Butyricimonas faecihominis: one gene and its partners. The protein of the gene in region 3 binds, or shares a complex with, the protein of the main gene of each other region. Links are inferred from orthologs where the notes say so. Each region holds a gene or a part of one and is shown on either strand. Other genes may lie near its edges.

Region 1 (2,813 bases), 450 kb from region 3 along the record:
TGCAGCATCCCACTCTAACCAAGAGTATCTGCTACTTCTATTTCCTCTCAATGATTCGTTAATCACTTCCAGTGCCTTAGATTTCTCTCTTACAGCAACAACATCTCCCGGACGAACGTGACATGAAGGAATGTTACATACGTGACCGTTGATGGTGATGTGTCTGTGAGAAACAAACTGACGGGCAGCCGCACGGGTAGGAGCGATTCCTAAACGATAAACCACGTTATCCAAACGACATTCCAGTAATTGAAGTAATACCTCACCGGTTACTCCCTTACTACTTTCAGCTTTCTCGAATAAGATACGGAATTGTCTTTCCAACAAACCGTAAGTATATTTTGCTTTTTGTTTTTCTTTCAACTGAGTACCGTACTCAGAGATTTTCTTTCTACGATGAGCGATACCGTGTTGTCCGGGAGGGTAATTACGATGTTCTAACGCTTTATCCGGTCCAAAAATGGGCTCACCAAATTTTCTTGCTATCTTAGACTTAGGTCCTGTATATCTAGCCATTTTATTATGATTTTAAATTTTAGATTTTAAATTTTAAATTGTCGCGATTCTTCAAATCGTTCGAATCTCAAATTTTACAATTTACAATTTACAATTTAAAATTACATTAGACTCTTCTCCGTTTGGGAGGACGACATCCATTGTGCGGAAGTGGCGTAACATCAATGATCTCGGCAACTTCGATTCCGCAAGCGTGAATAGCACGAATTGCTGATTCTCTACCGTTACCCGGTCCCTTGACATATACCTTAACTTTTCTCATCCCCAAATCGAAAGCAACTTTACCACAATCGGTAGCTGCCGTCTGGGCTGCATAAGGAGTGTTTTTCTTTGATCCTCTAAATCCCATCTTACCTGCTGATGACCAAGAGATGACTTGTCCGCTTGAATTAGTCAACGAGATAATGATGTTATTAAAAGAGGAATGAACGTGTGCTTGTCCCACGGCTTCAACTTTAACTAGCCGTTTCTTGTTTGATGTAGACTTCTTTGCCATAATTCAATCTCTAATCAATTATTTAGTTGCTTTCTTCTTGTTAGCAACAGTTTTCTTTTTACCCTTTCTCGTACGGGCATTGTTCTTCGTACTTTGTCCTCTTACCGGAAGACCGATACGATGTCTGATTCCTCTGTAGCAACCAATATCCATCAGTCGCTTAATGTTCATTTGGACAGAAGTTCTCAACTCTCCTTCTACTTTGTACCCACCATTGATGACATTACGTACAGCAGCTAGTTGATCGTCATTCCAATCCTTCACCTTAGTGTCAAAATCGATGCCGGCCTTTTCTAATATGGTCCTGGCACTACTTCTACCTATACCATAGATATAGGTCAGAGCTATCTCCCCTCTCTTATTTGAGGGCAAATCTACACCAACGATTCTTGCCATAAATCTTTTTTACTCTTTTTACTAAATTAATAATCAACCCTGACGTTGTTTAAACTTCGGGTTCTTTTTGCAAATGACGTACAAGACGCCTTTTCTTCTTACAAGCTTGCAATCAGCACTACGCTTCTTAACAGATGCTCTTACCTTCATTGCTCAACAATTTAATTTTTATATCTAAATGTTATCCTACCTTTCGTGAGATCGTAAGGGGACATATCCACTCTCACCTTATCTCCCGGAAGTATCTTTATATAGTGCATTCGCATCTTCCCCGAAATGTGGGCCGTTATGATATGCCCGTTTTCCAGTTCAACACGAAACATAGCATTTGACAATGCTTCCGTTATTACTCCATCTTGCTCTATCGAAGGCTGTTTCGCCATAATTCAATTTTTACAATTTCCTGTCTTCTATATATTCAAATGTCGACAAAATATCAGCTTCTCCTTTCCGAATAGCCAACGTATGCTCGAAATGTGCGGCTGGCAGATGATCTCTTGTCTTTATCGTCCACCCGTCTGCCATCTGGAAAACGTTACGGGCGCCCAAGTTAATCATGGGTTCAATAGCGATCACCATTCCGATCTTCAATTTACATCCCTGCCCTCTCCGTCCGTAATTCGGCACTTGAGGTTCTTCATGCAAGTTCTTTCCCACGCCATGACCGACCAGCTCTCTGACAACAGAGAATCCGTTCGCTTCGGCATACGACTGCACGGCATAACCAATATCTCCTATCCTCATTCCCGCAACAGCCTGCTCTATCCCTTTGTACAAGCTATCTTTTGTCACTTGTAAAAGCTTTTTCACTTCATCACTAATCTCCCCGACAGCAAAAGTATAGGCGCTATCCCCATAAAAACCATTCTTCACAACCCCGCAATCAACGGATACGACATCACCTTCCTCTAAACGACGAGAGGACGGAATCCCATGAACCACTTCGTCATTCACTGAAATACAAAGCGTGTTCGGGAACCCTCCATACCCGAGAAATCCGGGAATGCCACCATTCGAACGAATAAAATCCTCAGCGATCTTATCCAACTCTAAAGTCGAAATACCCGGGCAAATGTGTTTGGACACTTCACCCAAAGTCCTTCCTACTAATTGGTTGCTTTCCCGCAATAACTCAATCTCCTCCTGTGTCTTTAAAAAAATCATGCCGCAAAAGTACAATTTATTTTCTTAATATGCAGCAGGTCCTCCAGGATTTTTACCTTTAATACGTCCCGATTTCATCAACCCGTCATAGTGACGCATCAACAAGTGTGATTCGATTTGTTGTAATGTATCCAACACTACACCAACCAAAATCAACAAAGACGTACCTCCGTAGAACTGAGCAAACTGGTGGTTAACACCCGAGATCTGGGCGAAAGCCGGAAGAATTGCTACAATTCCC
Region 2 (2,782 bases), 1.8 Mb from region 3 along the record:
AATATCGTCCACGTCGGTCTTAGCGTTCAATAAACGAATCAAATATTTGATGATCTCGATAATATCCTCTTTCGTCAAAACACGGATATCCGGATCTGTTGCAAGTCCCAATTTCTTGTTTAACTTGTAACGTCCCACGTCACCCAAATCGTAACGTTTATCAGAGAAGAACAACTTGTCGATCACATCGCGGGCAGTAGCCTCGTCAGGCGGCTCCGAACTACGCAACTGCCTGTAAATATGTAATACGGCCTCTTTCTCCGAGTTACAGGGGTCTTTTTGTAACGTGTTATATATAATGGCATAATCTGCCAGATTTTGCATCTCCTTGTGAAGAAGGATCGTCTTCGCACCTGACTCGACAATCGCATCAATATGCTCAGGCTCCAGCACTGTTTCACGGTCAACGATAATCTCGTTACGCTCGATAGAAACAACTTCACCGGTATCTTCATCAACGAAATCTTCAATCCAAGATTTCAAAACACGAGCAGCCAACCGTCTGCCAACGACTTTCTTCAACCCCGTACGGGAAACATTCACTTCATCAGCCAGACCAAATATTTCAAGAATATCCTTATCCGTTTCAAAACCGATAGCTCGTAAAAGAGTGGTTACCGGCAATTTTTTCTTCCGGTCGATATACGCGTACATCACGTTATTGATGTCCGTGGCAAACTCGATCCAGGAACCCTTGAACGGAATAATTCTAGCGGAATAAAGCTTCGTACCATTCGCATGAATACTCTGCCCGAAGAAAACACCGGGAGACCTGTGTAACTGAGAAACGACCACTCGCTCTGCTCCATTGATCACGAAAGTACCTTTCGGGGTCATGTAAGGAACATTTCCTAAATATACATCCTCGATAACGGTATCAAAATCTTCATGTTCCGGATCTGTACAGTACAACTTCAATTTCGCCTTCAAGGGTGCGCCATAAGTCAATCCCTGACCCAGACACTCCTCGATCGTGTAGCGAGGCGGATCTATAAAATAGTCCAAAAATTCCAAAACAAAGTTGTTCCGAGTATCAGTAATAGGAAAATTCTCCTTGAAAACCGTGTAAAGGCCTTCATTCTTTCTGTTCTCAGGCGTGGTACCTAATTGAAAAAAGTCCTTGAAAGACTTTAATTGCACTTCAAGAAAATCAGGGTATTCCAACTGATTCTTTATCGATGCAAAGCTTATTCTATTGTTTGAATTATATGAAGACATCTATTATTTTTTTTGAACCTAAACAATCATAACAACAAAATGGTTTAGAGTCCACATGAGACTCTAAACCTGGAAAAACCAACCGGTTTTATTTTATTTAAGTTCAACTTCAGCTCCTGCCTCTTCTAATTGAGTCTTCAGCGTGTTAGCCTCTTCTTTAGAAACTTTTTCTTTCAATGGAGCCGGAGCCTTGTCAACTATTTCTTTAGCCTCTTTCAATCCAAGACCGGTCAATTCTTTCACTAACTTAACAACAGCTAATTTAGCAGCACCAGCTGACTTAAGAATTACATCGAATTCTGTTTGCTCTGCTTCAGCGGCAGCAGCACCACCAGCTGCAGGAGCAGCAACAGCTACAGCAGCTGCTGCAGGTTCGATTCCGTACTCTTCTTTTAAAATATCAGCTAATTCTTTTACGTCTTTTACGGTAAGGTTTACTAGCTCTTCTGCAAGTTTTTTCAAATCTGCCATTTCTATACTATTTAAAATTGTTTGTTTACTAAACTATAAAAATTATTCTTTTTCAGAAAGTGTTTTAACAACACCAGCGATAGTATTTTGTCCGGATTGCAATGCGGAAATAACATTCTGCATCGGAGCCTGCAACATTGCGATAATGTCTGCAAGCAACTCCTCTTTAGACTTGATACTGATCAACGATTCAAGCTGATCCTCGCCAACATAAGCACATTCTTCTACGAATGCGGCCTTGAATACCGGTTTGTCTTTAGTCTTACGGAATTCTTTAATCAGTTTTGCAGGACCGTTTCCGGTGTCGCACAACATGATTGCGCTATCGCCTTTCAACGCAGAAAAAATTTCCTCGTAGTTGTTGGTAGCGTTTTCCAAAGCCTTTTTCAACAATGTGTTCTTCACTTGCACCAGTTTGATGTTAGCATCAAAGCAAGCCCGACGCAAAGCCTGAGTGTCTACAGCGTCAAGACCGGAAATGTCACTAACATACAAGTGCTTGTAAGAATTCACTTGCTCCGTCAAGGTTTCTATTACGACTTTTTTATCTTCTTTTTTCATACTACTGAAGTCCTTTTTAGATTACTACATTAATCAAGTAAAGTCTTTTGGTCTACTTGAATACCGGGACTCATCGTACTTGACAGATACACGCTCTTGATATAAGTACCTTTAGCGGCAGCCGGTTTCAATTTATTGATCACGTTCAAGAATTCTCTAGCGTTCTCCATAATCTTGTTCGGCTCGAATGTAACTTTACCAATAGAAGCGTGAATAATACCGAATTTGTCAACTTTAAAGTCGATCTTACCAGCCTTCACCTCGGTTACTGCTTTCCCGATTTCCGGGGTTACAGTACCACTCTTCGGGTTTGGCATCAATCCACGAGGACCCAAAATTCTACCAAGAGCACCTACTTTACCCATTACAGAAGGCATCGTGATGATAATATCGATGTCGGTCCAGCCGCCTTTCAATTTTTCGATATATTCATCCAATCCAACGTAATCGGCTCCGGCAGCCTTAGCTTCTTCCACCTTATCAGGCGTACACAAAACCAAAACTCTTACTTGTTTACCGGTTCCATGAGGTA
Region 3 (4,401 bases):
TCCCCTCGATAAGAAAAAAAACGATCATGATGACAGACGGTACAAATTCCCGCCACTTCAATACGAATATCCTCCACCCCCACTTGCCGTAATTGACGACGATTAGCCTCCCACAAATTCAACAGATACTTCCCGGCCTGTTTCCCCGGTTCGATCAATCCCGTCAGGTCTCCCAACCCCTCACGTGCCGCCTCCACGACTTCTTCCCCGACCTCAAAACAACAGGGTCCGATAGAAGGTCCTATCCCGACAATCACATCCCGGGGTTCACATCCAAACTCCTCCCGCATCCGCTCTACGGTCTTCGCTGTAATTCCTCCCACCGTACCTCGCCATCCCGCATGAACAGCAGTAATAACCTGTACCCGGGGATCGTACATCAAAACAGGAACACAATCGGCAGCAAGCACCATCAGACAAACACCCGTTTCTCTCGTAATCAAAGCATCTGTCGAAGATAAGCGAGTCGCTTTCTCCCGTCCTCCCCGACCACGTTGCGACCGGGTCACGACTTCTACGTGAGTGGTATGTTTTTGTTCTCCCAAAATAAAATCATCCACACCACAACCAACAGCCTCCGCCAGCAACATCCGGTTAGTCAACACCCGTTCATCCCGGTCCTCATCCATGAATCCCAAGTTCAACGCGGCTTGCCCGCCGACACTAACGCCACCTTCCCTTCCCGACACGAAATGAATTAATCCCGGAAAATCCCGTAATCCCAAGAACTGGTAGAACGTAACTTTATCTCTCTCAACCCTAATCATATTTATTCGTTCTTTTGAGCGCACAAAGATACAACATTCCAAACAAAATTGTCAACATAAATCGTCTTGTCACAAATAACCATAAAAAAATAAACCCCCGTTTTGTTTACACGTATCATCGATAAAAAAGAACGATTATGTGGCAAGAACTATGTAAAACCCGCGAAGAATACCTCGAAAGAGCGAAACTGGACACGAAAGGCTATTCGCCCCGACGGTCGGAAACGTTACTCTACGAGATTGCCCGCCTAGACGGCATGGACATTAAAAAACAGGACTTTTTCAATATCCTGAACGATATTGAGATCTCACCCAAAGTAACACGAGAAGACACGCACCGGATAAAAGACCTGAGCAACGCATTCCTTTACCTTGTTAAATGTGCGCAACAACGCAAAAGGTTCTCACTCGACTTCATTCGGGATGTCAGCGCAAAAGTGATGCAACACACGGGCAAAGAGGTGTACACGACGATCGGCGGTTACGATACCTCGCTGGGCGATTTCCGGCTGGGAGAAGAGTACTATGAAGAGGGTATCCTCGCTAATTATGCCCAGATCCCGGATATGCTGGAACAACTGTGTAAAGAGACAAATGAAAAGTTGGGGAACGTTCACGACATACTGACCGTGAAACTTGCCGCAGACTTTCACTATCGTTTCATGCACATAAAACCTTTCGGAGCCGGGAATATTACCGTCGGCCTCCTGATGATGAACTATATCCAGATGATGTTCAGGGAACCGCTCATCCTCATCCCGGGAGAAGACAAGGCAAAATATCTCGCTGCCATAAAAATGCAGAAGGACACCCCAACGCCCGAAACATTCGAACGTTTCGTGGGTGAGGAATTACTTTCCCAGCTTCGCAAAGAAGTCACCCCGCGGAAATAATATTATCCATTTCCCAATGCCGGAAGTATGTTCTGACAAGCATAAACTCCGGCATCACTTTTTAATCCAGAAACCTCCCTCCCTACTATAACTCGTGAATTTCAATCCTTTTCGCCAGACTTTTCTCGCTCTCAATTAAAAAAGTCTCTGAAATTCTTTGTGATTTATAATGAATCAACTATCTTTGCTGCCCGTTAAACTAAGGAACAATTTTAAAATTATATACGAAATGAAAAAGGGCATACATCCTGAAAATTACAGATTAGTAGCGTTTAAAGATATGTCTAATGGAACGACTACAATCACCAAGTCTACTGCTGCAACGAAGGAGACTATCGAGATCGACGGAGTTGAATATCCATTAGTAAAGATGGAAATCTCCAACTCTTCACACCCGTTCTATACCGGTAAAATTAAACTGATCGACACTGCAGGACGTGTTGACAAGTTCATGAACCGTTACAAGAACCACATGGAAAACAGAAAGAAATAATTTTTCTGATATAATACAAAAAGAGGAGATTCTAAGAATCTCCTCTTTTTGTATGGTCACAAGTTGCAGGTTGAACCTTCGGTTATGCAAGTTACAGGTTAAAAATGTAATCCTTAACCTATAACTTACCTATTTTTATCGTTCGGGATCAGCAAAAACATGCTCTATAATCCGGCGATCAACATCATGAAACGTCTTGTTCCGGCGTTTCATGACAGCCTCAGCCGTGGAAACGAACTGATTCATTTTATGCTCCGTAAACCCACTGGCTCCACCCCATGAGAAAGAAGGAACAAAATTCCGAGGAAAATCCGAACCGAAAATATTGGTCCCCACACCGATCACTGTTCCGGTGTTAATCATGGTGGAAATACCCAGTTTTGCATGGTCACCCATGATCAGACCGCAGAATTGAAGTCCGGTCCGACGGAAATGCTTGGTCTCGTAATCCCATAACTTCACCTCCACGTAAGTGTTCTTCAGATTAGAATTATTCGTTCCGGCACCAATGTTACACCATTCGCCCAGCACGGAATTCCCGAGAAAACCGTCATGCGCCTTATTCGAATAGCCAATCATCACGACGTTATTGACCTCTCCCCCACATTTGCAATACGGCCCGAGAGTCGTTGCCCCGTACACCTTGGCCCCCATCGTCAGTACCGAATGCTCACACATGGCCAATGGGCCCCGCACCAAAACACCTTCCATAATCTCGGCATCTTTACCGATATACACCGGACCACCCTCCGTGTTAATTACCGCACAACGTACAACAGCCCCCTCTTCGACGAAAACGGGATGTTCTCCATACACCTGCACGCAACTATTCAACGGGACACTCTCACGTCCTTCCGTGATCAACCGGAAATCAACCTCCAGTTCTCGGGCATTCAGAGAAAACAAATGATAAGGATAAACAACACGGGTAAACACTCCCATGTATTCTTTACGTGTAAAATCGGGTATCGTCACTGGATCAAAGGTTGCAACGTCCTGTTTACCCATTCGCACGGCGATCAGACAATCACCCTGTAATAACATCTCTCCAGCCTGCAAAGACTTGATTTCCTGAATCAATTCATCATTCGGGCATACCGAACTATTGATAAGCAAATTATCGTCTTCCACAGACAACGGGAACTTTTCCTGAAGGTAATCTTTGGTCAGATATGCAACCTTATCCCCAAACCGCTTTTCCCACTTTTCCCGGATCGTGAGAATTCCAACCCTCAATTCAGAAATCGGACGAGTAAAAGTCAAGGGCCTTAAAGTACCCCAACTTTTATCATCAAACAAAATTATTTTCATTGTGTGTTTTATATTTGCACACAAAAGTAACAAATGCATCATATTTCACAAAAAAAATCTTTGGCATAGGAATTGTCCTATTATGTAGTGGTTTATTTTTCAGCGCCTTTTTGTCAAAATGTCAGTTTTTGGAACAAGGCTAACCACGGGAAAACCGGAAATAAACCAAATGTGGAAAAGTTTAAAACAATAGAGATAAGGAGATCATAATGAATAAAATAGATTTAAAAGATATTTTACAAGAAAACTTGGCGGACGATAATCAAGATTATTTATCCATCCTTGGAGACGAGAAGGAGATGCTCAACGACCACACGGATATTCCTGACACTCTGCCAATTTTACCGCTACGGAACACAGTTCTGTTCCCCGGTGTCATAATTCCTATAAATATTGGTAGGGAAAAGTCACTGAAACTCATCCGGTACGTGTATAAAAGCAGCGTACCCTTCGGTGTTATTGCCCAGAGAGACACCAACACGGAAAATCCCAAACTGGAAGACCTATACACGATAGGTACAGTTGCCACCGTCTTGAAGATATTGGAAATGCCGGATGGAACAACGACGGCTATCATACAAGGCAAAAAGAGATTCGAACTTGATGATATCCTGTACGATGAACCCTATCACGTGGGAAAAATCATTGTTAAACAAGAGGACACGATCACGGAAGAAGATCAAGAGTACAATGCTATCGGAGAGGCTTTAAAAGACATGGCCTTGAAGATTGTAAAATATTCCAGCAACATCCCGAACGAGGCAGGATTCGCTTTGAAAAACATCGAGAGCATGTTATTCCTGATCAATTTCATTTCTTCGAACACGGATATTGACTACCGGAATAAACAGGAATTACTGGAAATTGACATCCTGAAAGAACGGGCAACTAAATTACTGGAACTTTTGGGCAAACAGGTCAAAATACTGGAACTCAA

Evidence for each region. Proteins that work in one complex are often made in the same cells at the same time.
Region 1: R8806_RS18245 (region 3) and ykgO share a complex: the UniProt entries of both Escherichia coli proteins name them as parts of the 50S ribosomal subunit. The link is inferred for Butyricimonas faecihominis from one-to-one orthologs.
Region 2: R8806_RS18245 (region 3) and rplL share a complex: the UniProt entries of both Escherichia coli proteins name them as parts of the 50S ribosomal subunit. The link is inferred for Butyricimonas faecihominis from one-to-one orthologs.

What each region holds. Positions count from the first base shown.
Region 1 is NZ_AP028155.1:3,942,740-3,945,552, reverse strand. It holds ykgO (type B 50S ribosomal protein L36), read right to left. Parts: upstream 1,559-2,813; coding sequence 1,442-1,558; downstream 1-1,441. Other genes in the region: secY (preprotein translocase subunit SecY), read right to left, coding at 2,597-2,813; map (type I methionyl aminopeptidase), read right to left, coding at 1,802-2,572; infA (translation initiation factor IF-1), read right to left, coding at 1,570-1,791; rpsM (30S ribosomal protein S13), read right to left, coding at 1,031-1,408; rpsK (30S ribosomal protein S11), read right to left, coding at 623-1,012. UniProt on the Escherichia coli protein: One of the last ribosomal proteins to be assembled in the 50S subunit, it contacts a number of helices in the 23S rRNA, acting as molecular glue.
Region 2 is NZ_AP028155.1:2,573,343-2,576,124, forward strand. It holds rplL (50S ribosomal protein L7/L12), read right to left. Parts: upstream 1,690-2,782; coding sequence 1,312-1,689; downstream 1-1,311. Other genes in the region: rpoB (DNA-directed RNA polymerase subunit beta), read right to left, coding at 1-1,218; rplJ (50S ribosomal protein L10), read right to left, coding at 1,732-2,250; rplA (50S ribosomal protein L1), read right to left, coding at 2,280-2,782. UniProt on the Escherichia coli protein: The binding site for several of the GTPase factors involved in protein synthesis (IF-2, EF-Tu, EF-G and RF3). Is thus essential for accurate translation.
Region 3 is NZ_AP028155.1:4,394,863-4,399,263, reverse strand. The notes cover bases 579-3,521. They hold R8806_RS18245 (type B 50S ribosomal protein L31), read left to right. Parts: upstream 579-1,889; coding sequence 1,890-2,153; downstream 2,154-3,521. Other genes in these bases: R8806_RS18240 (GlmU family protein), read right to left, coding at 2,289-3,464; R8806_RS18250 (Fic family protein), read left to right, coding at 905-1,660; pgeF (peptidoglycan editing factor PgeF), read right to left, coding at 579-767. Outside these bases: more of pgeF, read right to left, coding at 1-578; lon (endopeptidase La), read left to right, coding at 3,674-4,401.